Regions from separate parts of the Streptomyces sp. V1I1 genome, predicted to be linked through region 2. Evidence: riboswitches for the same ligand, from Rfam matches in the RefSeq annotation. Region 2 holds a riboswitch; each other region holds the start of a gene.
What was found. A riboswitch is a leader RNA that binds a small molecule or an ion and turns the genes downstream of it on or off. The one in region 2 is predicted to bind cobalamin.

Region 1 (7,344 bases), 3.8 Mb from region 2:
GGGCCGTGGCCACGAGGTCTTCCCACGCCCGTTCGATCGCGTCCTGCCGCACCTGATCGGTCATGCGGGCGATCCTGTCAGGCGGGGCCGCGGCGCCGCAGGGGCAGGCGGGTGACGGAGATCACGCAAACCGCCGCAAAGGGCCGTTTTTCGCTTCCGCGCGGCGTCGGTACCGCACTCCCCCCTTACTGTCACCGAGCCGGCACAAAGCCGTCCGACAAGCGGAGTCACGAATCCTCACTTGAGGACACCGCAACGCCCGTCCCAGTTCATCTTCCGTTCACTCAGGTTAACTACGTTCGCCGGGCCACTGACGTCAAACGATTGCCTGGGTAAATGGAACACATCACCTTGCTGCTCGCGATTGTGATCGTGACAGCGCTCGTGTTCGATTTCACGAACGGTTTCCACGACACCGCCAACGCGATGGCGACGACCATCTCGACCGGCGCTCTGAAACCCAAGACGGCGGTGGCCATGTCCGCCGTGCTCAACCTCGTCGGCGCGTTCCTGTCCGTGGAGGTCGCCAAGACGATCTCCAGCGGCATCGTCACCGAGGACGGCATCACACCAGAGGTCATATTCGCGGCGCTCGTCGGCGCCATCCTGTGGAACCTGATGACCTGGCTGATCGGCCTGCCCTCCAGCTCTTCGCACGCCCTCATGGGCGGACTGATCGGCGCCACCATCGCCTCGGTCGGCGTCGGCGGAGTCAACGGCGGCACCGTCGTCACCAAGGTTCTGATCCCCGCGATCGCCGCCCCGCTGGTCGCCGGCATCGCGGCGTTCCTGGCCTCCCGGCTGACGTACAGAATCGGCAAGAACGCCGACGAGAAGGCCACCGCGAAGGGCTACCGCGCCGGCCAGATCACCTCGGCGGGCCTGGTCTCCCTGGCCCACGGCACCAACGACGCGCAGAAGACCATGGGCATCATCACGCTGGCGCTCATCGCCGGCGGCGTGCTCTCCCCCGGCTCCAACCCTCCGATGTGGGTCATCCTCGCCGCCGGTCTCGCGATCGCGCTGGGCACCTACCTCGGCGGCTGGCGCATCATCCGCACCATGGGCAAGGGCCTGACCGACCTCCAGCCGCAGCAGGGCTTCGCCGCCCAGACCAGCGCGGCCAGCGTCATCCTCGCCTCCTCCAACCTCGGCTTCTCGCTGTCGACCACGCACTCCTGCTCCGGCGCCGTGATGGGCGCGGGTCTCGGCCGCAAGGGCGGCGTGGTCCGCTGGTCCACCGCCACCCGGATGTTCGTCGCCTGGGGCCTGACCCTGCCGGCCGCCGGTCTGGTCGCCGCGGGCTCGGAGTTCGTGACCAAGCAGGGCGACTGGGGTGTCGCGGCCGTCGCGGCCTTCCTGATCGGCGCCTGCGTCGCCATCTGGCTCGTCTCCCGCCGCCAGGTGGTCGACCACACCAATGTCAACGACGTGGACGGCGACGCCGAGCCCGCCGGTGTTGTGACCGCCGCCATCGCGGCCGTCAGCCCGCCGCCGGCCGGCACGCCCGCGCAGGACCTCAAGACGACCATCCCGGCTCAGCCCCACGCGGCCGACTCCGAGCCGACGACGCAGCCGGCCACGGTGTAAGGACAGATCAGCATGAAAATCGACTGGGCAGCACTCGGCTCCGTCTTCGGCGTGAGCCTCGTCGCCACCGTCGCCCTGGTGGGCCTGTTCACCCTGGGCGTCGTGGGCCTGACCAAGCAGGAGTCGGCGGCCGGAGGACGCGGCGGCTCCGCGGTCCTGGCGCGCACGGGCGCATACGCCTGCTTCGCGCTCTGCGCGGCGGCCGTGGCGTACGGGATCTATCTGATCGTCGTCTGACGGCGGCTCACTCAGCACAAGGTCGGGCCGGGCACCCCTTCGGGTGACCCGGCCCGGCCTTTTCCCGTGCCGTAGATGTGGGGCTCGGCACACTGTCCCACCGCAGGTCAAGGGCGAGTTGACGGGCGTTCTCGCACGTGGTGGACTGCCGAGGCCATCTACGGCGACAGAAGAGGAAGCCGGTGCGAATCCGGCGCGGTCCCGCCACTGTCACCGGGGGAGCACTCCCCCGGAAGCCAGGAACTCTCACCGCCGATCACGTCGAACCAGGGCGCGGACACCCTGAGTGAGGACATATCGCCATGCGCGGCTGCGGTTCAGTTCCTGCTGTGGGTACGAGGGCCATTCCAGGCGAAACGTCGGCCTGAACCCATGCGTGCCGACCGCACTTTCGCCTACGGCGCCACCGCCGGCCTGGTCGGCGACCTGCTGCTCGGCGACCCTCGCCGGGGGCATCCGGTCGCCGCGTTCGGACGGGCCGCGGGCGCCGTCGAGCGCGTTCTGTGGCGCGACCACCGTGGCTGGGGCGCGCTGCACACCGCCGTGTGCGCCGGGGGCGCCGCGGCTGCCGCCGCGCTCCTCGCCCGCGGGGTACGGGGCCGCTCCGCCTCGTCCGTCGCGCTGACCGCCGCCGCCACCTGGGCCGTCGTCGGCGGCACATCGCTGGGCCGTGAGGCGCGGGCCGTCGGCGGCGCGCTCGCCGCCGGGGACGTGGAGGTGGCCCGGGAGCGGCTGCCGCATCTGTGCGGGCGAGACCCGCAGAGCCTGAACGAGCAGCAGATCGCCCGCGCCGTCGTGGAATCCGTCGCCGAGAACACCTCCGACGCGGTGGTGGGCGCGCTGGTCTGGGGAGCGCTCGCGGGTGTGCCGGGTCTGGTGGGTTTCCGGGCGGTCAACACGCTGGACGCGATGGTCGGCCACAAGTCGCCCAGATACGGGCGGTTCGGCTGGGCCTCGGCGCGCCTCGACGACGTGGCGTGCTGGCCGGGCGCCCGCCTCACCGCGGGTCTGGCGGTGCTCGCCGGCCAGGACCCGCGCGGAGCCGTACGGGCGTGGCGGGACGACGCGAAGAAGCATCCGAGTCCGAACGCGGGCCCGGTGGAGGCGGCGTTCGCGGGGGCGCTCGGCGTACGGCTGGGCGGAACCCTCTCGTACGGCGGACGCGTCGAGCACCGTCCCGTACTCAACGGCACCGGCCGCCCGGTGCAGTTCGGCGACATCGAACGTGCCGTGCGGCTGTCGCGCCGCGTCGGCTGGCTGACACTGGCGGCCTGCGCCACGGGCCGCGTGGCGGGGCACGCGCTGCGTGTGCGGCACGCCGGAAAGGGGCGGGGATGAGCAGACGGAAGGCCGGGGGGCTGCTGGTCGCCGGGACCACCTCCGACGCGGGCAAGAGCGTCGTCACGGCCGGGATCTGCCGGTGGCTCGTACGGCAGGGAGTGAAGGTCGCGCCCTTCAAGGGGCAGAACATGTCGCTCAATTCGTTCGTGACGCGCGAGGGCGCGGAGATCGGGCGGGCGCAGGCCATGCAGGCGCAGGCCGCGCGCGTGGAGCCGAGCGCCCTGATGAACCCGGTGCTGCTCAAGCCGGGCAGCGACCGCTCCAGCCAGGTCGTACTGATGGGCAAGCCGGTGGGCGAGCTGAGTGCCCGCGGCTACCACGGCGGGCGGCAGGAAGCCCTGCTGAGTACGGTCGTGGAGTGCCTGGAAGAGCTGCGGGGCACGTATGAAGCCGTGATCTGCGAGGGGGCGGGCAGTCCGGCCGAGATCAATCTGCGGCGTACGGACATCGTGAACATGGGCATCGCACGGGCCGCACGGCTCCCGGTGCTGGTCGTCGGAGACATCGACCGCGGTGGCGTCTTCGCCTCCTTCTTCGGTACGACGGCGCTGCTGAGCGCCGAGGACCAGGCGCTGGTCGCGGGGTACTTGGTCAATAAGTTCCGGGGCGATGTGTCGCTGCTCGAGCCTGGCCTGGAGATGCTGCACGGGCTGACCGGACGGCACACGTACGGAGTGCTGCCCTTCGCGCACGGCCTCGGCATCGACGAGGAGGACGGGATGGGGGTCCCCCCGGCCGGAGGCTGGGGGAGCGTCTCCCTGCGCGGCGCGGTACGGGAGTCGGTGGTAGCGCCTCCTGTCGGCGAGGACGTGCTGCGCGTCGCCGTGTGCGCCGTACCGCTGATGTCGAACTTCACGGACGTGGACGCGCTGGCCGCCGAACCGGGCGTCGTCGTGCGGTTCGTGGACCGGGCCGAGGAGCTCGTCGACGCCGACCTGGCGGTCGTGCCGGGCACGCGTGGGACTGTGCGCGCCCTGGAGTGGCTGCGCGAGCGGGGGCTCGCGGACGCGCTGAAGCGGCGGGCCGCCGAGGGCAGGCCCGTACTGGGCATCTGCGGCGGATTCCAGCTGCTCGGCGAGCACATCGACGACGAGGTCGAGTCGCGGGCGGGCCATGTCCCAGGCCTCGGCCTGCTGCCCGTACGCATCCGGTTCGCCGTCGAAAAGACGCTGGCCAGGCCCGTCGGTGAGGCGCTCGGCGAAGCCGTAGAGGGTTACGAGATCCACCACGGCGTCGCCGAAGTACTCGGGGGCAGAGCCTTCTTGGACGGCTGCCGGGTCGGCTCCGTGTGGGGCACGCACTGGCACGGGTCGCTGGAGAGCGACGGCTTCCGGCGCGCCTTCCTGCGCGAGGTGGCCGCGGCCGCGGGACGGCGCTTCGTGCCCGCCCCGGACACCAGTTTCGGCGCGCTGCGCGAGGAGCAGCTGGACCGGCTCGGCGATCTGATCGAGGAACACGCGGATACGGATGCGCTGCTGCGGCTCATCGAGTCGGGCGCACCGTCAGGACTTCCCTTCATTCCACCCGGAGCACCCGGAACACTTGGAGCGCCCGTATGAGCACCGTGCTGTTGCTGTCCACCGCCGACACGGATCTGCTGGCGGCCCGGGCCTCCGGCGCGCCGTACCGGATCGGCAATCCGACCCGTATCGATGTTGCCCAGGAGCTGCCCGCGCTCGTCGAGGGCGCGTCCGTCGCGGTCGTACGGCTGCTCGGCGGCAAGCGGGCCTGGGAGGACGGGCTCGCCGCGCTGCGCGCGTCCGGCGTCCCGACCGTGCTGCTGGGCGGCGAGGCCGCCCCCGACGCGGAGTTGATGGCCGAGTCGTCGGTGCCCGCCGGTGTGGTCGCCGAGGCGCTGCGCTATCTCGTCGAGGGCGGCCCCGGCAACCTGGTGGAGCTGGCCCGGTTCCTCTCCGACACCGTTCTGCTGACCGGCCAGGGCTTCGCGGAGCCGCAGAAGATGCCCGAGTGGGGCGTGCACGGCACGCGCGCGTACATCGAGGGGCGGCCGAGTGTCGGCGTGCTCTTCTACCGGGCCCACCACCTCTCCGGGAACACCGCCTTCGTCGATACCCTCTGCGACCGGATCGAGGCGCGGGGCGCCAACGCCCTTCCCGTGTACTGCGGTTCACTGCGCGGCGCCGACCCGCAGCTGTACGAGCTGCTCGGCAAGACCGACGCTCTGGTCGCCACCGTGCTGGCCGCAGGCGGTACACGCGCCAGTGACGCGAGCGCCGGCGGGGACGACGAGGCCTGGGACGTCGGGGCGCTCGCCGAGCTGAACGTGCCCGTCCTCCAGGGGCTCTGCCTGACCTCGTCGCGGGCCGCCTGGGAGGCGTCGGACGCGGCGCTGTCCCCGATGGACGCGGCGATGCAGGTGGCGATCCCCGAGTTCGACGGGCGGCTGATCACGGTCCCGTTCTCGTTCAAGGAGCAGGGCCCCGACGATGTGCCGGTGTACGTCGCCGACCCCGAGCGGGCCGGGCGCGTCGCCGGAATCGCCGTACGCCACGCGAAGTTGAAGCACAAGCCGAACGCGGAGAAGAAGCTCGCGCTCGTCTTCACCGCCTATCCGACGAAGCACTCGCGGGTGGGCAATGCCGTCGGTCTCGACACGCCCGCCTCCGCGGTGCGGGTCCTGGACGCCCTGCGCGACGCCGGATACGCCGTCGAAGGGCATCCGGACAACGGCGACGAGCTGATTCACCGGCTCATCAACGCCGGCGGCCACGATGTGGAGTGGCTGACCGAGGAGCAACTGGCAGCAGCCCCCGCGCGCGTGCCGCTCGCCGACTACCGCGCCTGGTTCGACAAGCTGGACCCGGAGCTGCGCGACAGCATGCTGGAGCACTGGGGCGAGCCCCCCGGCTCGCTCTACGTCGACGGCGACGAGATCGTCCTCGCCTCCCTCCAGTTCGGGAATGTCGTCGTGATGATCCAGCCGCCGCGCGGCTTCGGCGAGAACCCGATCGCGATCTACCACGACCCCGACATGCCGCCCTCGCACCACTACCTGGCGGCGTACCGGTGGCTCGACCATTCCTTCGGCGCCGACGCGGTCGTCCACATGGGCAAGCACGGCACGATGGAGTGGCTGCCCGGCAAGGGGCTCGGCCTGTCGGCGGGCTGCGGTCCGGACGCGGTGCTCGGCGAACTGCCGCTCGTCTACCCGTTCATCGTCAACGACCCCGGCGAGGGCACCCAGGCCAAGCGGCGCGGCCACGCCACGGTCGTGGACCATCTGGTGCCGCCGATGGCTCGCGCGGACACCTACGGCGATCTGGCAAAGCTGGAGCAGCTGCTCGACGAGTACGCGCTCGTCAGCGATCTCGATCCGACGAAGGCCCCGGCCGTACGGGCGCAGATCTGGACGCTCGTGAAGGCCGCCGAGCTCCACCACGACCTGCATGTCGACGAGCAGCCGGACGACGGCGACTTCGACGAGTTCGTCATGCACATCGACGGCTACCTCTGCGAGATCAAGGACGTCCAGATCAGGGACGGTCTGCACATCCTGGGCGGCGGGCCACAGGCGGAGGCCCGGGTCAATCTCGTACTGGCGGTGCTGCGCGCGTCCCAGGTGTGGGGCGGCCAGGCGAACGCCCTGCCGGGGCTGCGGGCCGCTCTCGCCGAGCACTTCGGCCTCGAGGAGAAGGCGCTGCTCGCCGAGCCGGGCGCGGCGGTGAAGGTACCGGTGGAGCTGACCTCGCTGGTCGAGGGACCCGCGCGGACGGGTGCCGACGCGATCGATCTGCTGGAGCAGCTGTGCCGCCGCCTCGCGGAGGGGATGGAGCAGCGGGGCTGGGACGTCTCGACTGCGGCGGCGCTGGTACGGGATGTGCTCGGCGTCGAACTCCCGGACGCGGTGGCCGTGTTGGGGTTCGCCTGCGAGGAGGTCGTGCCGCGGCTTGCCCGTACGACCGACGAGATCGGCAACATCCTGCGGGCGCTGGACGGCGGCTATGTGCCCGCCGGTCCTTCCGGGTCGCCGACCCGCGGGCTGGTCAACGTCCTGCCGACCGGCCGCAACTTCTACTCCGTCGACCCGAAGGCGATCCCGTCCCGGCTGTCGTGGGAGGTCGGCCAGGCGCTGGCCGACTCGCTGGTGGAGCGGTATCTGGCGGACACGGGCGCGTACCCGAAGTCGGTGGGACTGACGGTGTGGGGCACGTCGGC
Region 2 (7,344 bases):
ATCTGTTCACGCGGAACATCTACAAGGACTTCATCAAGCCGGACGCGACGCCCGCGCAGGAGACGAAGGTCTCCAAGCTGGTCTCGCTGCTGGTGAAGGTGGGCGCGCTGGTCTTCGTCCTGACGATGGACAAGACGGTGGCGATCAACTTCCAGCTTCTTGGCGGCATCTGGATCCTCCAGACACTGCCGGCACTGGTGGGCGGCCTGTTCACGCGCTGGTTCCACCGCTGGGCGCTGCTGGCGGGCTGGGCGGTCGGCATGATCTACGGCACGGCGGCCGCGTACGGAGTGGCGAGCCCGACCCAGAAGCACTTCGGCGGCTCGTCGGCAGAGATCCCGGGCATCGGCGAGATCGGCTACATCGGCCTGACGGCGTTCGTGCTGAACGTGGTGGTCACCGTGGTCCTGACGTTCGTACTGCGGGCGGCGAAGGCGCCGGAGGGCATCGACGAGACGAGCCCGTCGGACTACACGGCGGACGCGGGCGACCCGGGCGTGCAGGTGGAGCTGCCGAAGGCCACCGCGGGCGCCGGTCACTGAGCCGGCACCGACCCGGTCACCGGGCCTCACCGGTCGAGGGCCGCCGCGCTTCCCACGGGAAAGCGCGGCGGCCCTCGCCGTACCTCCGAAAGAATGTGCGCATGAGACGTGGTTCGCGTTTGTCGCTGCTTGTGCTGCTGTCCCTCGCCCTTGCCGGCTGCGGTACGGAGATGGCGGGCGACAGCGGCACGCGGGGCGGCGACGGTACGGGGAGCACCAGCGGTCGCGTGCCCGAGCGGTCCGCGCTCGAGGCACGCGCCCGAGCGCTTCAGACCCTGCCCGAGCATGTGTATGTGACGCGGTCCGACGGCTTCGAGCTGGCGCGGCAGTCCGTGGGCGTCATCGGCGGCGACGGCTTCTCGGCCACGTACGTCTCGAAGACCGGCGGGCAGATCACGCTCTTGGTCGACCGGGGCGAGGTGGACGAGGCGAACTGCGCCGAACTCCCGATGGGTTCGGCCACGGGCGCGGCCGGCCCGGCCGGCGCACCCTGCGCGAAGGACGGCAAGGGCTGGTACCGCACCTCGGACAGCGGCCATGAATACGTCCGTACGGAGAACGGGCTGCGGATCCAGATCAGCGCCGGCACTCAGGTGGAGCGCGACGTCCTGCGCGAGGCCGCCGAGGCGGCCCATCTCGCCGACGACCGCGAACTGGACGAGGTCCTGCCCCAGGCCGAGGACATCGGCGGACAGACGCCCGTCGAGCGCGGCGACCTGCCCCCGGCCGGCGACGGCGCCCCCAACAATGAGGTGGGCGTGAGCGGCTGACCCGGTCCACACTGCGCCCATGGACATCACCATCAGGGCAGTGCGGCCGGAGGAGTGCACCGAGCTGGGCGAGATCACCGCCCAGGCCTATCTGGGCGACGGGCTGCTGGACTTCGGCGAGGACGATTCGTATCTGCCTGTGCTGCGGGATGTGGCGCGGCGGGCCACCGAGGCCGAGGTGCTCGTCGCCGTCGACGGTCGCGGCCGCCTGCTCGGTGGCGTGACCTTTGTCTCGGGCGGCGGGGCGTGGGCCGATGTCGCCCGCTCCGACGAGGCCGAGTTCCGGATGCTCGCCGTCGCCGAGCAGGCCCGTGGGCGCGGTGTCGGCGAGGCCCTTGTGCGGGCGTGTGTCGAGCGCGCCCGGAGCGTCGAGGGGTGCAGGCGGCTCGTGCTGTCGACGCAGCGCAGCATGCTAGCGGCCCACCGGATCTACGAGCGGATGGGCTTCATCCGAACACCCGAGCGAGACTGGGGGCCCATTCTCGGGGTCACCCTGCTGACTTACGCGTTGGAGCTGTAGCCGCCCCGACACAACATGTGGTGGGTGCGGCAACTCCCCGCCCCCACATGTATGCTCATGCTCGCTGTCGCCGCAGGGGAATCCGGTGCGAATCCGGAACTGTCCCGCAACGGTGTGCTGTGGTGTGCTTTGTCGCACCCCACCAGTCCGAAGACCTGCCGACGGTGCATCCGGCTCGACCGAACCGGGTGCCGAGACGTCCGGGCCTCGCGGTTGGGTCGGTGGACGCCGTGCGGTGTGCTGCCCTTTCCGGGTACGTACGCCTCCGCGGCCCGCCCCCTCCCCCGTCGGCCCAGAGCCGAGCGAGGGAGAGCACCACGTGACCATCGCGCCAGCCGATCCGGCTTCAGGCATCGCAGAGCACGCTGCCGAGGAGACCGACGGCCCAGGGACCGCGCTTCTGCGGACCCTGACCGATCTCACCGCCCACCTGCCGGACACCGACCCGGGGCGCGTCGCCGCCGCCGCGCTGCGCGGCCGCAACGCCCGGTCGGACGCGGCCGAGTTGCGCAGCCTCGCCACCGACGCCGCCGCGGGGCTGATCTCCGAGGACCCGGCCTACTCCCGGCTCGCCGCCCGCCTGCTGACCCGTCATATCGCGGACGAGGCCGCCGGACAGGGCGCGGTGGCCTTCTCCGCGTCGGTCGCGGTGGGGCACCGCGAGGGCCTGATCGCCGACCGCACGGCCGAGTTCGTCACGCTGCACGCCGCCCGTCTCGACGCGCTGATCGACCAGGACGCCGACGACCGTTTCGGCTACTTCGGGCTGCGCACCCTCTACAGCCGCTATCTGCTCCGGCACCCCATCACCCGTCAGGTGATCGAGACCCCGCAGCACTTCATGCTGCGCGTCGCCTCCGGCCTAGCCGAGGACACCTCTGCTCGCGCCCTGGACGAAGTCGCGGCGCTGTACGGGCTGATGAGCCGCCTGGACTACCTCCCGTCGTCGCCGACGCTCTTCAACTCCGGCACCCGCCACCCGCAGATGTCCTCCTGCTATCTGCTGGACTCCCCGCTGGACGAGCTCGACTCGATCTACGACCGCTACCACCAGGTCGCGCGGCTCTCCAAGCACGCGGGCGGCATCGGCCTCTCGTACTCCCGCATCCGCGCCCGCGGTTCACTGATCCGCGGCACCAACGGCCACTCCAACGGCATCGTGCCGTTCCTGAAGACCCTCGACGCCTCGGTCGCCGCCGTGAACCAGGGCGGCCGGCGCAAGGGCGCCGCCGCGATCTACCTGGAGACCTGGCACGCGGACATCGAGGAGTTCCTGGAGCTGCGCGACAACACCGGTGAGGACGCGCGGCGTACGCACAACCTCAACCTCGCGCACTGGATCCCGGACGAGTTCATGCGGCGCGTCGAGGCCGACGCCCAGTGGTCGCTGTTCTCACCCGCCGATGTGCCGGACCTGGTCGACCTGTGGGGCGACGAGTTCGACGCGGCGTACCGCAAGGCGGAGGCCGGGGGACTCGCGCGCAAGACCATCCCCGCGCGGGAGTTGTACGGCCGGATGATGCGTACGCTCGCCCAGACCGGCAACGGCTGGATGACCTTCAAGGACGCCTCCAACCGCACGGCGAACCAGACCGCCGAGCCGGGCAAGGTCGTCCACTCCTCGAACCTGTGCACCGAGATCCTGGAGGTGACGGACGACGGGGAGACGGCCGTCTGCAACCTCGGCTCGGTCAACCTCGGTTCGTTCGTGCTGGCGTCGGGAGACATCGACTGGGAGCGGCTGGACGAGACCGTCCGTACCGCTGTGACTTTCCTCGACCGGGTCGTCGACATCAACTTCTACCCGACCGAGCAGGCCGGCCGCTCCAACGCCAAGTGGCGTCCGGTGGGCCTGGGCGCGATGGGCCTGCAGGACGTCTTCTTCAAGCTCCGCCTCCCCTTCGACTCGCCCGAGGCGAAGGCGCTCTCCACGAAGATCGCCGAGCGGATCATGCTCGCCGCGTACGAGGCGTCCTGCGACCTCGCCGAGCGCAACGGTCCGCTGCCCGCCTGGTCCCAGACCCGCGCGGCCCGTGGCGTGCTGCACCCCGACCACTACGACGTGGCGCTCAACTGGCCGGAACGCTGGGACGCGTTGCGTACCCGCGTCGCCGAGAGCGGCATGCGCAACTCCCTCCTCCTCGCCATCGCGCCGACGGCGACCATCGCCTCGATCGCGGGCGTGTACGAGTGCATCGAGCCGCAGGTCTCCAACCTCTTCAAGCGCGAGACGCTGAGCGGTGAGTTCCTCCAGGTCAACGCCTACCTGGTGGAGGAGCTGAAGAAGCTCGGCGTGTGGGACGCGCAGACCCGTGAGGCGCTGCGCGAGTCAAGCGGCTCGGTGCAGGGCTTCAGCTGGATCCCGGCCGACGTCCGCGCGCTGTACCGCACGGCGTGGGAGATCCCGCAGCGCGGCCTGATCGACATGGCCGCCGCCCGCACCCCCTTCCTGGACCAGTCGCAGTCGCTGAACCTGTTCCTGGAGACGCCGACCATCGGGAAACTCAGCTCGATGTACGCGTACGCGTGGAAGCGGGGCCTCAAGACGACGTACTACCTGCGCTCCCGCCCGGCGACGCGGATCGCCCGCGCGGCTCAGTCCGCGACCCCAATCCCCGTACAGCAGGCGGCCGACCCCGACGCCGTCGCCTGCTCCCTGGAAAACCCCGAGTCCTGCGAGGCCTGCCAGTAATGCCCACCCGTCACCCGGCCACCACCCCCGATGGACGGCGCTCCGCACCGACGGCCGTCCCCGAGAAGACTGTGCTCAACAAAAACCTGCTCGACCCCGGCTTCGAGCTGACTCTCCGCCCCATGCGCTACCCGGACTTCTACGAGCGCTACCGCGACGCGATCAAGAACACCTGGACCGTCGAGGAGGTCGACCTCCACTCCGACGTGGCCGACCTCGCCAAGCTCTCGCCGGGCGAGCAGCACATGATCGGCCGGCTGGTCGCGTTCTTCGCGACGGGCGACTCGATCGTCTCCAACAACCTGGTGCTCACCCTTTACAAGCACATCAACTCCCCCGAGGCGCGGCTGTACTTGAGCCGACAGCTCTTCGAGGAGGCTGTGCACGTCCAGTTCTATCTGACGCTGCTGGACACCTACCTCCCCGACCCGGAGGACCGCGCGGCCGCCTTCGACGCGGTCGAGGAGATCCCGTCGATCCGGGAGAAGGCCCAGTTCTGCTTCAAGTGGATGGACTCTGTCGAGAAGATCGACCGGCTGGAGTCGAAGTCCGACCGCCGCCGGTTCCTGCTGAACCTGATCTGCTTCGCGGCCTGCATCGAGGGGCTGTTCTTCTACGGCGCGTTCGCGTACGTGTACTGGTTCCGCTCCCGCGGCCTGCTGCACGGCCTGGCCACCGGCACCAACTGGGTGTTCCGGGACGAGACCATGCACATGAACTTCGCCTTCGAGGTCGTGGACACGGTCCGCAAGGAGGAGCCTGAGCTCTTCGACGACGCGCTCCAGCAGCAGGTCACGGACATGCTGAAGGAGGCCGTCGAGGCGGAGCTGCAGTTCGGCCGCGATCTGTGCGGCGACGGTCTGCCGGGTATGAACACCGAGTCGATGCGCGAGTATCTCCAGTGCGTCGCCGACCAGCGGCTGACCCGGCTGGGCTTCGCCCCGGTGTACGGCTCGGAGAATCCCTTCTCCTTCATGGAGCTGCAGGGCGTCCAGGAGCTGACGAACTTCTTCGAGCGCCGCCCCTCCGCCTATCAGGTGGCGGTCGAGGGCTCGGTCGGCTTCGACGACGACTTCTGATCTTCCTGGTACACGGCCGGGCGGGTGCCTTTCGCGGGTCCGCCCGGTCGTTTCAGTGGCACGGGGCCTTCACCGACGACGCCCCGAAATCCGGGCGGGGCCAGGCCCTGGGCTTCGGGCTTGCGGAGCGGCGCTCCGCCTCGGGCAGCCGCGCCTGACGACGCTCGGCCTCACGCAGCCGGCGGTCGACAGCACGGTCTCTCGCGTACCCGACCAGGGAAGGAAGGGCGATCAGCGCGAAGAGGGCGATCACGAACAGGTACTCCAGGAATGTGTTCATGCCGTCCACTGTCGCCCTTCCGCACCAAAGAAATCAGTGGCAGGACTGTCATAAACAATCGAATTACTGCCACACTGGTTCCATGCTGAAAAATGTGGCTGCCGTCCTCCTGAACGATGTGCATCCCTTCGAACTCGGCGTCCTCAGCGAGGTTTTCGGCTACGACCGCAGCGACGACGGCCTGCCGGTCTACGACTTCGCGGCTGTCTCCGCCGAGGGCCCCACCCTGCCCACCCACGCCGGGTTCACCATCAGCACTCCGTACGGCCTCGAACAGCTGGCGGACGCTGATCTCATCGCCATCCCCACCGGCGGCTCCTACCCCACCCGCGAATACCCCGAGGAGCTGCTCGCCGCACTGCGCAGCGCCGTCGATCGCGGCGCCCGGGTGCTCAGCGTCTGCACCGGCGCGTTCGTCCTCGGCGCCGCCGGGCTGCTCGACGGCCGCCGCTGCACCACCCACTGGCGGCACGCGCAGGCGCTGGCCCAGCGCCATCCGCGGGCCTTCGTCGACCCCGATGTGCTGTACGTGGACGAGGGGGCGGTGATCACCTCGGCCGGCACCGCCGCGGCGATCGACGCCTGCCTCCATGTCGTACGCCAGGAGCACGGCCCCGAGGTCGCCAACCAGATCGCCCGCCGGATGGTGGTGCCGCCGCACCGCGACGGCGGCCAGGCGCAGTACATCGAGCGCCCGCTGCCGCGCACCCCCTGCGACACGGTCGGGGACGTCCTGTCCTGGATGGAGCGGCACCTGGACCGCGAGATGACCGTCGAGCAGCTCGCCGCCCGGGCCCATATGTCGCCGCGGACCTTCGCCCGCCGCTTCCAGCAGGAGACCGGGACCACGCCCTACCGCTGGCTGCTGCGCCAACGGGTGCTGCTGTCACAGGAGTTGCTGGAGACGACGGACGAGACGGTGGACGCGATCGCCGGCCGCGCCGGATTCGGCAACGCGGCCGGACTTCGCCACCACTTCCTCCGTATGCTCGACACCACCCCGAACGCCTACCGCAGGACCTTCCGCGGACCCATCGCCCCCAGCACGGCCGCCTGACCCGAGCGCTCAGATGCCGCAGCTCGACGCCGACCAGAAGCGACTGGCGCGGTGGTCGAGGTGCGTGTGGTCGCGGTGGCCCGGGTAGCCGGGGCCCAGGATCCCGTTGAAGCCGTGGTTGCGGGCCTGCTGGGCCAGCTTGCACAGGGAGTGCGGGCCCGCGCCCAGATCCGCCGCGTCACCGTACAGATGACGGCTGCCCGCCGCGCCACCGACCGCGTCGTTGCAGGCCTGCGAGCGGAAGCCCCTGGTGACGGTGATCGGCTGGTCGCCGAGCGCGTGCCGCAGGGCCTCCAGCTTCCACATGGTGCGCAGCGCATTGGACTTGGCGGTCGCGGCGCTCACCGCACCGCCGGCCCAGGTGCTGTTGCAGTTGTTGAGCTCCCGGTAGGTGAAGTGGACGG
Region 3 (7,344 bases), 4.8 Mb from region 2:
CCGCCCGGACCCTCGATGCGGATCATCTCGGACATCTTCGCGTACACCTCGCAGAAGATGCCCCGCTACAACTCCATCTCCATCTCCGGCTATCACATCCAGGAGGCCGGGGCCACGGCCGATCTCGAGCTGGCCTACACCCTCGCCGACGGCATGGAGTACCTGCGGGCGGGCCTGGGCGCCGGGCTCGACGTGGATGCCTTCGCACCGCGCCTTTCGTTCTTCTGGGCCATCGGCATGAACTTCTTCATGGAGATCGCCAAGCTCCGGGCCGCGCGGCTGCTGTGGGCGAAGCTGGTGAAGAAGTTCGACCCACAGAACCCCAAGTCGCTTTCGCTGCGCACCCATTGCCAGACCTCGGGCTGGTCGCTGACCGCACAGGACGTCTTCAACAACGTCACCCGCACCTGCGTGGAGGCGATGGCCGCCACCCAGGGACACACGCAGTCGCTGCACACCAACGCCCTGGACGAGGCGCTGGCCCTGCCCACCGACTTCTCGGCGCGCATCGCCCGCAACACCCAGCTGCTGCTCCAGCAGGAGTCAGGGACCTGCCGGGTCATCGACCCCTGGGGCGGCAGCGCATACGTCGAGAAGCTCACATACGACCTCGCGCGGCGCGCCTGGCAGCACATCGAGGAGGTCGAGGCGGCGGGCGGCATGGCGCAGGCCATCGACGCCGGCATCCCGAAGCTGCGCGTCGAGGAGGCCGCGGCCCGTACGCAGGCCCGCATCGACTCCGGCCGTCAGCCCGTCATCGGCGTGAACAAGTACCGCGTCGAGACCGACGAGCAGATCGATGTGCTCAAGGTCGACAACTCATCGGTGCGCACTCAGCAGATCGAGAAGCTGCGGCGGCTGCGGGCGGAGCGCGACGAGAACGCCTGCCGGGACGCGCTGCGCGCACTGACCGCCGCCGCGGAGGCGGGCCCGGGCGGCGCCGGCCTGGAGGGCAATCTGCTGGCGCTCGCGGTGAACGCGGCGCGCGCGATGGCGACCGTCGGCGAGATCTCCGACGCCCTGGAGAAGGTGTACGGGCGGCACTCGGGGCAGATCCGTACGATCTCCGGTGTGTACCGAAACGAGGCCGGCACGTCGCCGGCGGTGGAGCGGACCCGCGCGCTGGTCGAGGAGTTCGAGCAGGCCGAGGGCCGCCGTCCGCGCATCCTGGTCGCCAAGATGGGCCAGGACGGTCATGACCGCGGCCAGAAGGTGATCGCCACCGCCTTCGCCGACCTGGGCTTCGACGTGGATGTCGGCCCGCTGTTCCAGACGCCGGCCGAGGTGGCCCGCCAGGCGGTGGAGGCGGACGTCCACATCGTCGGCGTCTCCTCACTGGCCGCCGGGCACCTGACGCTCGTACCGGCGCTGAAGGAGCAACTGGCCGCCGAGGGACGGGAAGACATCATGATCGTGGTGGGCGGGGTGATCCCGCCCCAGGACGTCGAGACGCTGCGCGAGGCCGGGGCCGCCGCGGTCTTCCCGCCCGGCACAGTGATCCCGGACGCCGCCCAGGACCTGGTGAAGACGCTGGGTGCCTCGCTCGGCCACGAGTTGTAGGACTGCGCCCCGGATGCATCCCACGATCGACATCGACAGCTATGTCAAGGGCGTGCGTGAAGGATCGCGGGCCTACATCGCCCGCGCCGTCACGCTCGTCGAGTCCACCCGCGCCGACCATCGCGCGCTCGCCCAGCAGCTGCTGACCGAGCTGCTGCCGTACTCCGGAGCGGCACGGCGATTGGGCGTCAGCGGTGTGCCCGGCGTCGGCAAGTCGACGTTCATCGACGCGCTCGGCACGATGCTCACCGGCCTCGGCCACCGGGTGGCGGTGCTGGCCGTCGACCCGTCGTCGACCCGGACGGGCGGCTCCATCCTGGGTGACAAGACCCGGATGGAACGGCTCGCGGTGGACCCCGCGGCGTTCGTGCGGCCCTCCCCCACCTCCGGCACGCTGGGTGGGGTGGCCAAGGCGACGCGCGAGACCATCATCGTGATGGAGGCCGCCGGCTACGACGTCGTGCTCGTCGAGACGGTCGGCGTCGGCCAGTCGGAGACCACTGTGGCCAACATGGTGGACTCCTTCCTGCTGCTGAGCCTGGCCCGTACCGGTGACCAGCTCCAGGGCATCAAGAAGGGTGTACTGGAGCTGGCCGACGTCATCGCCGTCAACAAGGCGGACGGCCCGCACGAGCGCGACGCCCGCTCGGCGGCCCGTGAACTGGCCGGTGCGCTGCGGCTGATGCACCCCGCCGACGCGGCGTGGACTCCCCCGGTCCTGTCCTGCAGTGCCCGCGAGGGCACCGGCCTCGACACCCTCTGGGAGCGTCTTGAGCAGCACCGGGCGCTCCTCGACTCGACGGGCCGGCTCGCCGCCAAGCGCCGGGACCAGCAGATCGACTGGGCGTGGGCGATGGTCCACGACGAGCTGCGGGACCGGCTGCACGGCCATCCCGAGGTACGGGCGCTCGCGCCCGGTCTCGAACAGCAGGTGCGGGACGGGGAGTTGACGGCGACGCTGGCCGCGGAGCGCATCCTGGAGGCATTCCAGCGGCGGTAGCGGGTCCGGGGCGGGCGCGAGTCCCGCAACTGGGGGCTCCGCCCCGGACCCCGCGCCTCAATCTCCCCCAGACTTCGTCCGGGGGGACCCCCACGGGGCTCTAAAGGGGCAGCCCGGACCGGACCTCGCGGGCCGCGGCGACCAAGTGCTCCAGTGACGTACGCACCTCTGGCCAGCCGCGGGTCTTCAGACCGCAGTCGGGGTTGACCCACAGCCGCTCAGCGGGAATCGCGTCAAGTCCCTTGCGCAGCAGTGCGGTTGCCTCCTCGGTGCTGGGCACCCGCGGCGAGTGGATGTCGTAGACGCCGGGGCCGACCTCGCGCGGATAGCTGGTCCTCGCGAGTTCGTCGGCGACCTGCATATGGGAGCGGGCGGCCTCCAGGCTGATGACATCCGCGTCGAGGTCGTCGATGGCCCGGAGGATGTCCCCGAACTCCGCGTAGCACATATGCGTATGGATCTGGGTATCGGGACGGACGCCGCCGGTGGTGAGGCGGAACGCCTGTGTCGCCCAGGCCAGATAGGCCTCGTGGCCGGCCCTCCGCAGCGGTAGCGTCTCGCGCAGCGCCGGTTCGTCCACCTGGATGACCGAGGAGCCCGCGGCCTCCAGGTCGATCACCTCGTCGCGCAGCGCGAGGGCGACCTGTCGTGCGGTGTCGGCGAGCGGCTGGTCGTCGCGGACGAAGGACCAGGCGAGCATGGTGACGGGCCCGGTGAGCATGCCCTTGACGGGACGGCTGGTCAGCGACTGGGCGTACCGGGTCCAGCGGACGGTCATCGGGTCGGGCCGGGAGATGTCGCCGGCCAGGATCGGCGGCCGGACATAGCGGGTGCCGTACGACTGGACCCAGCCGTGCCTGGTGGCGAGGTAGCCGCTCAGCTGCTCGGCGAAGTACTGCACCATGTCATTGCGTTCGGGCTCGCCGTGTACGAGGACGTCGATGCCGGTCTTCTCCTGGAAGGAGATGACCTCGCGGATCTCGGCCTCGATCCGCTTCTCGTACCCCTCGGCGTCGATGCGTCCGGACCTCAGGTCTGCCCGCGCGGTGCGCAACTCGCTGGTCTGCGGGAACGAACCGATCGTGGTCGTGGGAAGGAGGGGCAGGCCCAGGCGCGAGCGCTGGGCGACCGCACGCTCGGTGTACCGGAGGCTGCGCCGGGCGTCGGCCTCGGAGACGGCCGCGCAGCGGGCCCGTACGGCGGGATCGTGGGTGAGCGCGGAGGTGGCGCGGGAGTGCAGGTCGGCCCGGTTGGCGGCGAGTTGGGCGGCGATGCTGCCGGCCCCCTCGGTCAGTCCGCGGGCCAGGGTGACCACCTCGGCCGTCTTCTGGCGAGCGAAGGCCAGCCAGCGCGCGACCTGCGTGTCCACGTCCCGTTCCGCGGCAGCGTCGAGGGGCACGTGCAGCAGGGAGCAGGACGCCGCCACATCCACCCGGTCGGCGAACCCCAGCAGGGTGGCGAGTGTGGCGGTCGACTTCCCGAGGTCGTTGATCCATACGTTGCGGCCGTCGACGACTCCGGCGACGAGCCGCTTGCCGGGCAGGCCGCCCACTGCAGCGAGGTCGCCGAGGTTGGCGGCGGCAGGCCCGGTGAAGTCGAGGGCGAGTCCGTCGATCGGCGCCATGGCCAGCACGGGGAGGGCGTCGCCGAGCCGCTCGAAGTAGGAGGCGACCAGGAGTTGGGGCCGGTCGGTGAGCCTGCCCAGCTCCCGGTAGGCGCGGGCCGCGGCATTCAGCACGGACCGTGGCTGGTCCTGGACCAGGGCCGGCTCGTCGAGCTGCACCCACTGCGCGCCCGCGGCCCGCAGGTCGAAGAGCACTTCGGCGTACACCGGAAGCAGCCGATCGAGGAGGGTGAGCGGTTCGAAGTCTGCGAGGACGCCCGGCGCGGGCTTGGCGAGCAGCAGATAGGTGATGGGTCCGACGAGCACCGGACGGGCGGTGAGACCGAGCGCGAGCGCCTCCTTCAGCTCGGCGACCTGCTTGGCGGAGTCGGCGGTGAAGGCGGTGTCGGGGCCGAGTTCGGGCACGAGGTAGTGGTAGTTGGTGTCGAACCACTTGGTCATTTCCAGAGGCGCGACGTCCTGGGTCCCGCGGGCCATGGCGAAGTAGCCGTCGAGCGTGTCGGCCTCGACGGCCGCACGGTGGCGCGCGGGAATGGCGCCGACCATGACGCTGGTGTCCAGGACATGGTCGTAGTACGAGAAGTCGCCGGTGGGCACTTCATGGATGCCGGCGTCGGCGAGCTGCTGCCAGTTGCCGCGGCGCAGTTGAGCGGCTGTCTCCCGGAGGGCGTCGGCTCCGACACGGCCCTTCCAGTAGCCCTCGATGGCCTTCTTCAGTTCCCGGTCGGGGCCCTGGCGCGGATAGCCGTAGACAGTGGCCCTGGCTCCGGCGGCTGAGGATGTGCTGGTCACGGAACTCTCCTTCGCGAGTACTCGTCAGACGACCCCGGAGCGGATCGTGGAACGCGAAGGAACGGCAACCGGAGCAGCGACCGGCACGCTTGTGCCTGTGCTGCCCGTACCGCCGACCCGCCCACGAGGTCACCGAGATCTCCGCGCACGTCGGTCGCGCACGGGCAGTGGCAGGTCTTCGGACTTGTGGGCACGCCTTCCTCGTACGTGTCGTACGAAGGCACCTACTGGCCGTCGCTTCCCGGATCCGGTTCCGGATCCAGTGCGTATGACGGCGGTCGTTCCCACTTACCGCTGCGGGGCAGTTCCGGATTTCCACCGGATTCCCTCTTGCGACGCGCCTGCCTGGAGGGCAGGGCGAACCAACTGCGAGACCCAGCCTAGGCGCTGCCCCTCGCGGGGAACACCCCCGCCCCCGGCGGGGGCGTGGGTGTCAGCTTCCGGTCCTGCTCACTTCCTCGGTCCCGTTCACTTGCCCGTTCGCGCGGCGTCCCCGACGCGCAGGCCGGATCCGGCCACGCGCGCCTTGATGCCGTCGCGCTCCACGGTGATGTCCCGCAGCCGCAGCTCACTGAGCGAGTCGGGCAGCTCGAAGGAGAGGGAGAGCCGCTCCGAGAGCTCCGGCGGCCTGACCGCGAGCAGTCCCTTGACCAGCGCGGGGTCGATGCCCGCTTTCTCCAGCAGTTGTGGATGCGCGATCACCACATCGACGAGGTTGACCTTCATCAGACGTTCGGCGAACTTCGGCGCTCCGGTGAGCCGGTGGAGTTCCTCCTCGCTCCGCAGCGCCCGGCGCACCTGCTCCTTGGGCACTCCGAGCCGGTCCACGATGGCGGGCACCGCCAGCAGTGCCTTCGCGCGGGCTGCTTCGCGGCTGATCCGCTCGGCCGTCTCGCGGTGCAGCCGCAGTCCCGAATGGTCTGCGTCCTTGCCGGGCCGATAGGTGGCGACACCGGGAATGTCGAGCTGCATGTTGTCGAGGGTGGTGGTGAGGGCCCGGCTGTTGTCGCGCCGGATGTGCGCACGGGCACGTACGCGCAGTTCCTGTCCGGCGATGGCGAGTTCGCCGTTCACGCGCACCCCGTCGGCGCCGCTGCCGGTGAACCGGAGCTGTGAGGCGCCCAGTTCGCGGTTGAGGTCGTCGAAGGAGAGCAGCACCTCGCCGTCGAGGTTGCCGATGACGGCGCCCTTGATGGAGGTCGGGGCGTCGCCGACGATGCGTACGTCCTTGGCGGTGGCCCGCACTTCGGCGAGCGAGACACGGTCGGCTGAGACATCCGGCACCGTGACGTCGACCTGGTCGATCCGCTCGTCGATGAGCTGGGTGAGGAAGGGGAAGCCGTGGATGTCCACGTCGGGCCTGGTGGCGAGTGAGAGCGACTGCTGGAGCTTGTCCGCCGCCTTGATCTGCGCGTACGCCTCCGCGAGCCGGTCGGCGAGCAGCAGACAGACGGTGCACAGGAGCGCCGCGACGGTCAGCTTCACCACCGCGGGCAGAGCCGCGAGACGGCTCTGCCCGCGGTGGTTGGGCGGTGACCAGTCGTCCTCGTCGTCGAGGTCCGAGGTGAGCCCGAGCTCCAGCGGGTCCCGCGGGACGTAGTTGGCGTAATCGGGTTCCGGGTCTGCCAGTTGAGCGAGTTCTTCGTACGGATTTCGTGAATGCGCTGATATGCGTGTGGGGGGTCGCATCGGCTCATCCCACCATGCGAGCCACCCTCGAACGCAAGTCCTACCGTGCGTACGTGATGGTTTGAGCCAAAATTTCGGCGATCCGCCGCCTGCCGGGCCCGCGCAGCGCCTGGGGCGTGTTTCACAAAGTGCTGGTCCAGGACGACTCAATGTGGTCCAGGTCGGCCTGGGACAGCCGCAGCGCCGACGGCGATGTTCCGACGGACAACACCTGCCGCTCGGGCACGTTTCATGGCGGCGCTCTCGACGATGTCCGAGCCGGCCTTGCTGAAGAGGGTGCGAACTTCTCGTTCCGCGGCTGCATGTAGGCCCATGGGAGATCCTCCTGGGCCGACGAAACCGCCGTACGTGGCGCGTCGCCGCCTCGCGAAGGGCTTGTCCGTCCACAGCGGGCGAAATAGGCAAAGGAGAGTACCCACCCCTTGCCACTCTCAACTTATAGCGCACCGGGGGGCTTGCGGCAAGACCCGGGTCGTGCCGCAGAATCGCTGGCCGAGGGCCAGAACCTGCGGAAATGGGAGATTCACGAAGTGCATTTGTTGTTGTCGGTTTATGGGTCGTGCGGTGACGTCGAGCCGGTGGTGGGATTCGCGCTGCGGTTGCGGGCACTCGGCGCCGAGGTGCGGGTGTGCGCGCCGCCGGACTTCGCGGGCGCGACCTCGGATCGGAGCTGATGGCA
Region 4 (7,344 bases), 1.1 Mb from region 2:
GCAGGCCCGTACGCCCCCGGCCGGCGCGGGTCTCGGCCTCGCCATCGTCCGCGGCATCGTCGAGGCGCACGCGGGCCACGCCGACGTACGCAATGTGACGGGCGGCTGCCGCTTCGAGGTGTCGCTGCCCGCGGCTGCGGCCCAAGGCCGTTGAGCCACAGGGTCGTTGAGCCACAGGGTCGTTGAAGCAAGAGGCGGTTGAAACGGCGACGGTCCGCATGAGTGACCGCCGAGCCCGCCGGGCAGTCAAACGTCGATGCCCTCGGGGGAGGCGTCGCGATCTGTAACCGGCAATAGGCAGGGGTGGGGACGGTATGGCGCGTAAGAAGGACTGGGAATTCCTGGACGACCGCGGCCGCCTGGCGGCAGCGGCAACCACACCGTCGAGGCCGGTCGCCTACATCCAGGCCGGGGCGACACTCTTCGACCACGGCATTCGCCCGGTGGGCATCTTCGGTTCCAACCACGACGGCGACACCGCAGACCCGGCCAAGGCCGGCCCCCTGCCCGTAGGGGACATCGCCTATCTCGGGTCGGGATCACGCGTGGACGCGGACGCGGTCCTGCGGGCGGACCCCGACCTGGTGGTCGCCGTCGCCTACGGCACCGATCAGGTGTACGGCCTGGATCCGGACACGGCGAAGTACATCGAGGAACGGGTCCCGGTGGTGGTTTTCGACGTGGGGCAGGGCCGCTCACTCGGTGACGTGCGCGACCGGTTCACGGCGCTCGCCCGGTCGCTCGGAGCGGACGCCGACAGCTCGGGTGCGGTGGAACTCGCCCGTGCGGAAGGCCGGTTACGTACCCTCGCGGCCCGGGCCGCCGGGTTACGCGTACTGGCGCTGTCGCCCGCCACCCGGGACAGTGTCCACCTCGCCAGGCCCCGAGCCTGGGCGGACCTGCGGGCGCTGGCCGACTGCGGTATCGGCCTCGTGGAGCCCGAGTGCGGACCGGGCGCCAGCTGGTCCACCGTCGACTGGACCGCGGCCGTGTCGCTGCGGCCGGACATCGTGCTGAGCGACGTACGCGCCAATGCTCTGCCGGTCGACCGGCTCAGCGCGATCGAGGCGTGGCGGCCTGTGGCGGGACGGGCGCGGCTGGTGCCGTGGAACCCCGAGATTCCGTGCAGCCACCTCGCGCACGCACGCTTCTTCGACGCTGTGGCGGACGCGGTGGAGGCGTCTGCGGGATAACCGGGGGCTGCGCCCGCAGACCCGTCCCCTACGCCCTGCGGGCGTGGGGGGACCCCCAGTACGGCCTTCGGCCGTGTCCTCAATCTCCCGCCAGACGAAGTCTGGCGGGAGATTGAGGCGCGGGGTCCGGGGCGGAGGCCCAGCTCGGTCAGTTCGCGGCGGCTGTCGCCCGCGATGCGACCTTCCCCTCCTGCGCGGCAGCCTCCGGGGTGAGGAGCCGTTCGGCGAGGTGACCGAAGACCAGTCCGAAGACGGTCCAGACCGTGACCTGGATGGCGAGCGTGGCCAGCCGGAACTCCCAGACCACGGTTGCCGGGAAGCCCTTCGGCACCTCGTTGAACGAGGGCAGGAAGGCGAAGGCGAGACCGACGGCGACGACGAACGCGGCCGCGGCGGCGACGGTCGCGTTCCAGTTGCCAAGACGGGGAGCCAGACGCTTGCCGAGGATCACCGCGGCGACCGAGAGCAGGACGCTGAGCAGGATCATCAGGAAGTACAGCGTTGTTCGTTGGCCGATCGTGTCGGGGTCACCGACGGCCGGTGGGTTCGGCGGGTACTTGAGGAACGGCACGACGTACACGCTCAGCAGCGCGCCGAGAGCGACCAGCAAGGCTGTGGCGCGCGGTCCGAACCGGCCGATGCGGCCCAGCGCGACAGCGAACGCGAGGGCGGCGATGCCGCCGATCGCGACGGCGAAGACCAGTACGCCCGTGGCGAGACCGCCCGTGGACTGCATGGCGCGGCTGACGAGTTCCTCGCCGCCGCCGTGCTCATGGCTGTGGCTCTCCTCGAACGCGATGGCGGCGTCCACAGGGGACTCACCGAGCAGATACGCGACGACGAGAGCGAAGACGCCGGCGACCAGGCCCGCGAGCATGCCGCGGCCGAGCAGGCCTCTGACAGATATGGAGTTCATGGTGTTTCCCCTGAGCTCTGAAGAAGTTCTAGTGGCAGGGGAATCCGAGCAGATGGCGTCCGTCGTGGACCCACTCGTGGACGTTCTCGCCGGAGATGAGCGAGGTGGCGCCCTGCTCCGCGCCGACGAAGTAGAGCAGAACCAGCATCAGAACGCCGAAGAAGAGCGCCCAGGGGGCGATGGCCGTGAGCGAGATGGGGGTGATGGCCGGTGCGGCGGTGGCGGGCGCAACAGACTGTGCCATGGCAGAACCTCCTGGGGGAACACGCGTCCCGATCGTGGTGCCTGAGACGAAGGTGCTGGGTCTGACTTCCCGCGGGGAACGGGTACACAGTGGCGCGACCGTGCCGGATTCTCACCGGGCTTCCGTCACACCGTCGTCAATGTCCACGAGACCGTACCGCTTGCGGGCCTGCACCGCTACGGCGCAGGGGCGCGTGAACGGGCGCCCGAACGCCCATGATGTGCTTGTTCCTTGGCCGCGAAGGGGAGGGGAGCGCACGGGATGACGGTACGGGTGATGTTGGTCTCACCTGCGACGAACACGGCGCTGCGGGAGGCCCGCTTCGACGGCGACGCGCCGCTGGACGCGTCGGGAGCACGCCGCGCCCGCGCCGCCGCGGGTGCGCTGCCTCGCGCCGACCGGCTCTTGAGCGGCCCGTCCGCGCGCTGCCGGGAGACAGCCGCCGAGTTGGGCCTGCGGGCGGAGCCCGCCGAGGCCCTCGGCGACTGGGACTTGGGCCGCTGGCGTGGGCGACGACTGGACGAAGTGAGCGCCGGCGAGCCGGAGTCGGTGTCGGCGTGGCTCAGTGACCCGTCGTGCGCACCGCACGGCGGCGAGTCGCTGCGGTCGCTGTGCACGCGGGTGGGCGCGTGGCTGGAGTCGCTCCCGCCCGACGCGGGCCGTGTCCTCGCGGTCGTCGACCCGGCGGTGACGCGGGCGGCGATCGTGCAGGCTCTGTCCCTGCCACCTGAGGCGTTCTGGCGCTTGGACGTCGCGCCTCTGACCCTGACGGAACTCACCGGGCGCGGGGGCCGCTGGAACATGAGGTGCGGACGCCCGCTGGGCCCGGAGGCCGGCTGACACCCACGCTCACTGCCCCTCGGCCGGCAGTGGCTGTTCCGTCCAGATGACCTTGCCGTCCGAGGTGTACCGCGTGCCCCAGCGTTCCGCGAACTGGGCGACCAGGAACAGCCCCCGGCCGCCCTCGTCGGTGGTCGCCGCCTGGCGCAGGTGCGGGGACGTGCTGCTGTGGTCCGAGACCTCGCAGATCAGGGAGCGGTCACGGATCAGCCGTACGCGGATCGGGCCCGTGGCATACCGGATCGCGTTGGTGACCAGCTCGCTGAGGATCAGCTCCGTCGTGAAGGCCTCCTCCTCCAGACCCCACTCGGCCAGCTTGCGGGAGACGGCGGACCGCACCTCGCCCACGGCCGACGGGTCGGACGGCACCTCCCAGTCGGTCACCCGGCTGGAGTCCAGGACGCGCGTACGGCCGACGAGCAGCGCGATGTCGTCGCGCGGGCGTTCCGGCAGCAGCTCCTTCAGCACCGCCTCGCAGGTTTCCTCCGGGCTCCGGTCCGCGTGCTCCGCCAGCGTCTGGCGCAGCAGCGCCAGGCCGTCGTCGATGTCGCGGTCGCGGTCCTCCACGAGCCCGTCCGTGTACAGGACCAGGCGGCTGTCCTCGGGCAGCTGAAGGTCCAGGGTCTCGAAGGGCAGTCCGCCGAGCCCGAGCGGCGGGCCGCCGGGCACATCGGCGAAGACCGCGGTGCCGTCCGGGTGGACGATGACGGGCTGGAGATGGCCGGCCCGTGACATCGTGCAGTGTCCGGACACCGGGTTGTAGATCACGTAGATGCAGGTGGCTCCGGTGACCCCCTCCGTGCCGTCCGCGGTCTCGTCCTGGTCGATGCGGGCGACCAGCTCGTCGAGGTGCCACAGGAGCTCGTCGGGCGGCAGATCAAGGCTGGAGAAATTGTGGACCGCGGTCCGCAGCCGGCCCATGGTCGCCGCGGCGTGCAGGCCGTGGCCCACGACGTCGCCCACCACGAGCGCCACCCGGGCGCCAGGCAGCGGGATGATGTCGAACCAGTCCCCGCCGACACCGCCGAGCCCGCCGAGCCCGGCCTGCGCGGGCCGGTAGCGGTAGGCGACGTCGATGGCGTTCTGCTCGGGCAGGCCGCGCGGCAGCAGACTGCGCTGGAGGGTCACCGCCATGGTGTGCTCGCGGGTGTAACGGCGGGCGTTGTCGATGCTGACCGCGGCCCTCGCGACCAGCTCCTCCGCGAGGGACAGGTCCTCCTCCTCGAACGGTTCGGGCTTCTCGGAGCGCCAGAACATCGCCACGCCCAGAATCACGCCGCGGGCGCGCAACGGCACCGCGATCATCGAGTGGATTCCGTGCTCGACGAGCTTCCTGGCCCGCACCGGATCCTGCTCCTGCCATCCGGCGTACGCGGTCAGATCGGCCTCCATGACCGCCTCGCCCCTGCGGATGCCGAAACCCAGCGGCGTGGACGGCACAAAGCGGATCAGCTTGCCCAGCGGGTAGAGCGCGGTGTCGTCCCGCCGTCCCCTGAAGGCCATACGCCGCATGTCGTGGTTGGTGCCCGCGGCAGTCGGCTCCTCGCCGCGCAGCACCTCCTCCACCAGGTCGACGGTGGCGTAGTCGGCGAACCGGGCCGCGGCGAACTCCGCCAGCTCCTCGCAGGTGCGCACCACGTCGAGGGTGGTGCCGATCTCCGTACCGGCGTCGTACAGCAGCTTCAGACGCCCCCGTGCCACATCCGCCTTCCCGGTCAGCGCCCGCAGCTCGGTGGTGTCGCGCAGCGTCGCGACGCTGCCCGGCGGGCCGCCGTCCTGGTCCGTCGGCCGCTGGTTCACGGCGAGCAGCCGGTCCCCGACCAGATGCACCTCGTCGGTGGCGGTCCGCCCGGAGGCGAGCAGCCGGGCGGTGAGCGGGTCAAGGCCGAGCTCGGTGACCGGGCGGCCTTCCACGTCCGACGGCAGATTGAGCAGCCTGCGCGCCTCGTCGTTGGCGAGCAGCAGCCGCCCGTCACCGCCGACGATGAGCACGCCCTCGCGTACGGCATGCAGCACCGCGTCGTGATGCTCGTACATCCGGGTCATCTCGGCCGGGCCGAGGCCGTGGGTCTGGCGGCGCAGCCGTCGGGTCACCAGTGCCGTACCGCCGGTGGTGACGAGAAGCACCGCCCCGGTGGCCGCGAACAGAAGGGGGAACTGCTCCTCGACGACATTGCTGACATGCGCGATCGTGATCCCGGCGGACACCAGGCCGACGACCGAGCCATCACGTCCCTTGACCGGCACCACCGCCTGGACGAGCGGCCCGATCGTCCCGATGATCTTCTCGGTCGTGACGCCGCCGGCCAGCGCGGGCCCCAGATTGCCGACGAACTTCTTCCCGATCCGGTCGGGCAGCGGGTGGGTGTAGCGGATTCCGTCGGTGTTGGTGACGACGATGAAGTCGACGCCGGACCGCTTACGGGCCTCTTCGGCGCGCGGCTGGAGCACGGCCGTCGGATCGGGACTCTTCAGTGCCGCCTCGATGCCCGGCGAATTGGCGAAGGTCTCGGCGACGGCGACCGACCGGTTGCGGGCCTCGCGCTCGCTGTCGGACCTGGACTGCAGGACGAGCGCGACCATGGCGGCCGCGACGAGCAACACCACGATCGCCAATTGCAGGAGAAAGACCTGGCCTGCGACAGTTCGCATCCGTAGAACCGAGCGCGGGCGGCCGTAGCGTGCGGCCATGTCCTAGTTCTACACCTCCCCCATACGCAGAGCTATCTGCGCACCGTAGAGCGCAAAGGCCGCACGCGCGACGGGTTCGCCACAGATTTAGTGTGGTCCGGCCCGCGGATCTGCGCCTGGGTGGGGTAGCGGGACGTCGGTCAGGCGCGACTCAGCAGCGTGCTCATCGCCGCGTGGAGCGTCGCCTCCGGATCCTGGACGGCGCCCGGCGAACGCCAGGCCACGAAGCCGTCCGGGCGTACCAGCAGCGCGCCCTCGGGCGTGGTGCCGTGCATTGCGGCCCAGTCTGCATCGCCCTCGGGGACCAGATCGGCGTCCGGACCCGCACCGACCGCGTACGCGTCCAACTGCACGGACAGCCGCTCCGCGACCCTCCGCGCCGCTGCCTGCCACGCGGTGCCCGCCGCGCTGAGCAGCACGAACGACCGCTCGTAGAGGTCCAGGGTGGACACCCGCCCGGTGGGCCCGCCGACCCACATGTGCGGGGCGCGGGTGCCGGGTGCGCCCATCAGCTCCATGCGCTCCGGCACGATGGGCCGGTCCGGGGCGACGCCCAGGACCGCGCCGTGCAGATAGCTGTAACCCATCGCCACCGAGAGGATCCCGCCCTTGCGCCCGCCGCCCGGGGTGACCGCGGGTGCGTAGCCGGGGTGGCTGTGTTCCGCCGAGCGGGACGAGGCGCGTTCGCTCGTCGCGCGCGCCACCGGGCGCCGCTCCGCGTCGTACGTCTCGAGCAGCCCGGGACCCGCCGATCCGTCCAGCACCAGCGCGAGCTTCCAGGCCAGGTTGTGGGCGTCCTGGATGCCGGTGTTGGAGCCGAACGCCCCGGTCGGGGACATCTCGTGGGCCGAGTCGCCGGCCAGGAAGACCCGGCCTGACGAGTAGCTCCCGGCAACCCGTTCCGCGGCGTGCCACGGCGCCTTGCCGGTGATCTCAACGTCCAGGCCCGGCGCACCGGTTGCCTTGCGGATGTGCTCGGCGCAGCGCTCGTCGGTGAAGTCCTCGAGTGCCTCGCCCCGCTCGGGGTGCCAGGGCGCGTGGAACACCCACAGCTCCCGGTTGTCCACCGGCAGCAGGGCCCCGTCCGCTTCGGGGTTGGTCAGATAGCAGACGATGAAGCGCCGGTCTCCCACCGCGTCCATGAGCCGACGGGAGCGGAAGGCGATGCTCACGTTGTGGAACAGATCGCCGTTGCCGGTCTGGCCGATGCGCAGCTGTTCCCTGACGGGGCTACGAGGCCCGTCGGCCGCGACGAGATAGTCGGCACGCACGGTGCTGTGCTCACCGGTGTCCCGGTTCTTCAGGACCGCCATCACGCCCGTCGAGTCCTGCTCGAAGCTCAGCAGTTCGGTGGAGAACCGCACGTCGCCGCCTTGCGCGCGGGCACGGTCCAGCAGCACGGGTTCAAGGTCGTTCTGGCTGCACAGGCACCATGTCGTCGGGCTGAAGCGGGCCAGCCC

Region 1: it holds a riboswitch for cobalamin, as region 2 does, so the genes downstream of both, QFZ67_RS30490 (cobalamin biosynthesis protein) here and QFZ67_RS12875 (ribonucleoside-diphosphate reductase subunit alpha) in region 2, are expected to answer to the same signal.
Region 3: it holds a riboswitch for cobalamin, as region 2 does, so the genes downstream of both, metE (5-methyltetrahydropteroyltriglutamate--homocysteine S-methyltransferase) here and QFZ67_RS12875 (ribonucleoside-diphosphate reductase subunit alpha) in region 2, are expected to answer to the same signal.
Region 4: it holds a riboswitch for cobalamin, as region 2 does, so the genes downstream of both, QFZ67_RS08315 (CbtB-domain containing protein) here and QFZ67_RS12875 (ribonucleoside-diphosphate reductase subunit alpha) in region 2, are expected to answer to the same signal.

The regions. Positions count from the first base shown of each region.
Region 1 covers NZ_JAUSZH010000001.1:6,513,852-6,521,195, reverse strand. Annotated here, with positions in the region: gene QFZ67_RS30505 (class II aldolase/adducin family protein) at 1-64, opposite strand, end outside; gene QFZ67_RS30500 (inorganic phosphate transporter) at 337-1,590, shown strand; gene QFZ67_RS30495 (hypothetical protein) at 1,603-1,827, shown strand; cobalamin riboswitch at 1,951-2,094, shown strand; gene QFZ67_RS30490 (cobalamin biosynthesis protein) at 2,200-3,165, shown strand; gene QFZ67_RS30485 (cobyric acid synthase) at 3,162-4,727, shown strand; gene cobN (cobaltochelatase subunit CobN) at 4,724-7,344, shown strand, end outside.
Region 2 covers NZ_JAUSZH010000001.1:2,758,920-2,766,263, forward strand. Annotated here, with positions in the region: gene mctP (monocarboxylate uptake permease MctP) at 1-542, shown strand, start outside; gene QFZ67_RS12865 (hypothetical protein) at 644-1,312, shown strand; gene QFZ67_RS12870 (GNAT family N-acetyltransferase) at 1,332-1,832, shown strand; cobalamin riboswitch at 1,843-2,010, shown strand; gene QFZ67_RS12875 (ribonucleoside-diphosphate reductase subunit alpha) at 2,152-4,524, shown strand; gene QFZ67_RS12880 (ribonucleotide-diphosphate reductase subunit beta) at 4,647-5,603, shown strand; gene QFZ67_RS12885 (hypothetical protein) at 5,656-5,883, opposite strand; gene QFZ67_RS12890 (GlxA family transcriptional regulator) at 5,966-6,940, shown strand; gene QFZ67_RS12895 (D-Ala-D-Ala carboxypeptidase family metallohydrolase) at 6,950-7,344, opposite strand, start outside.
Region 3 covers NZ_JAUSZH010000001.1:7,599,356-7,606,699, reverse strand. Annotated here, with positions in the region: gene scpA (methylmalonyl-CoA mutase) at 1-1,560, shown strand, start outside; gene meaB (methylmalonyl Co-A mutase-associated GTPase MeaB) at 1,574-2,560, shown strand; gene metE (5-methyltetrahydropteroyltriglutamate--homocysteine S-methyltransferase) at 2,661-4,976, opposite strand; cobalamin riboswitch at 5,128-5,358, opposite strand; gene QFZ67_RS35615 (DUF2993 domain-containing protein) at 5,445-6,665, opposite strand; gene helR (RNA polymerase recycling motor ATPase HelR) at 7,344-7,344, shown strand, end outside.
Region 4 covers NZ_JAUSZH010000001.1:1,701,910-1,709,253, reverse strand. Annotated here, with positions in the region: gene QFZ67_RS08330 (sensor histidine kinase KdpD) at 1-154, shown strand, start outside; gene QFZ67_RS08325 (ABC transporter substrate-binding protein) at 315-1,193, shown strand; gene QFZ67_RS08320 (CbtA family protein) at 1,342-2,109, opposite strand; gene QFZ67_RS08315 (CbtB-domain containing protein) at 2,138-2,353, opposite strand; adenosylcobalamin (AdoCbl) riboswitch at 2,357-2,504, opposite strand; gene QFZ67_RS08310 (histidine phosphatase family protein) at 2,615-3,193, shown strand; gene QFZ67_RS08305 (SpoIIE family protein phosphatase/ATP-binding protein) at 3,203-5,884, opposite strand; gene QFZ67_RS08300 (FAD-dependent monooxygenase) at 6,025-7,344, opposite strand, start outside.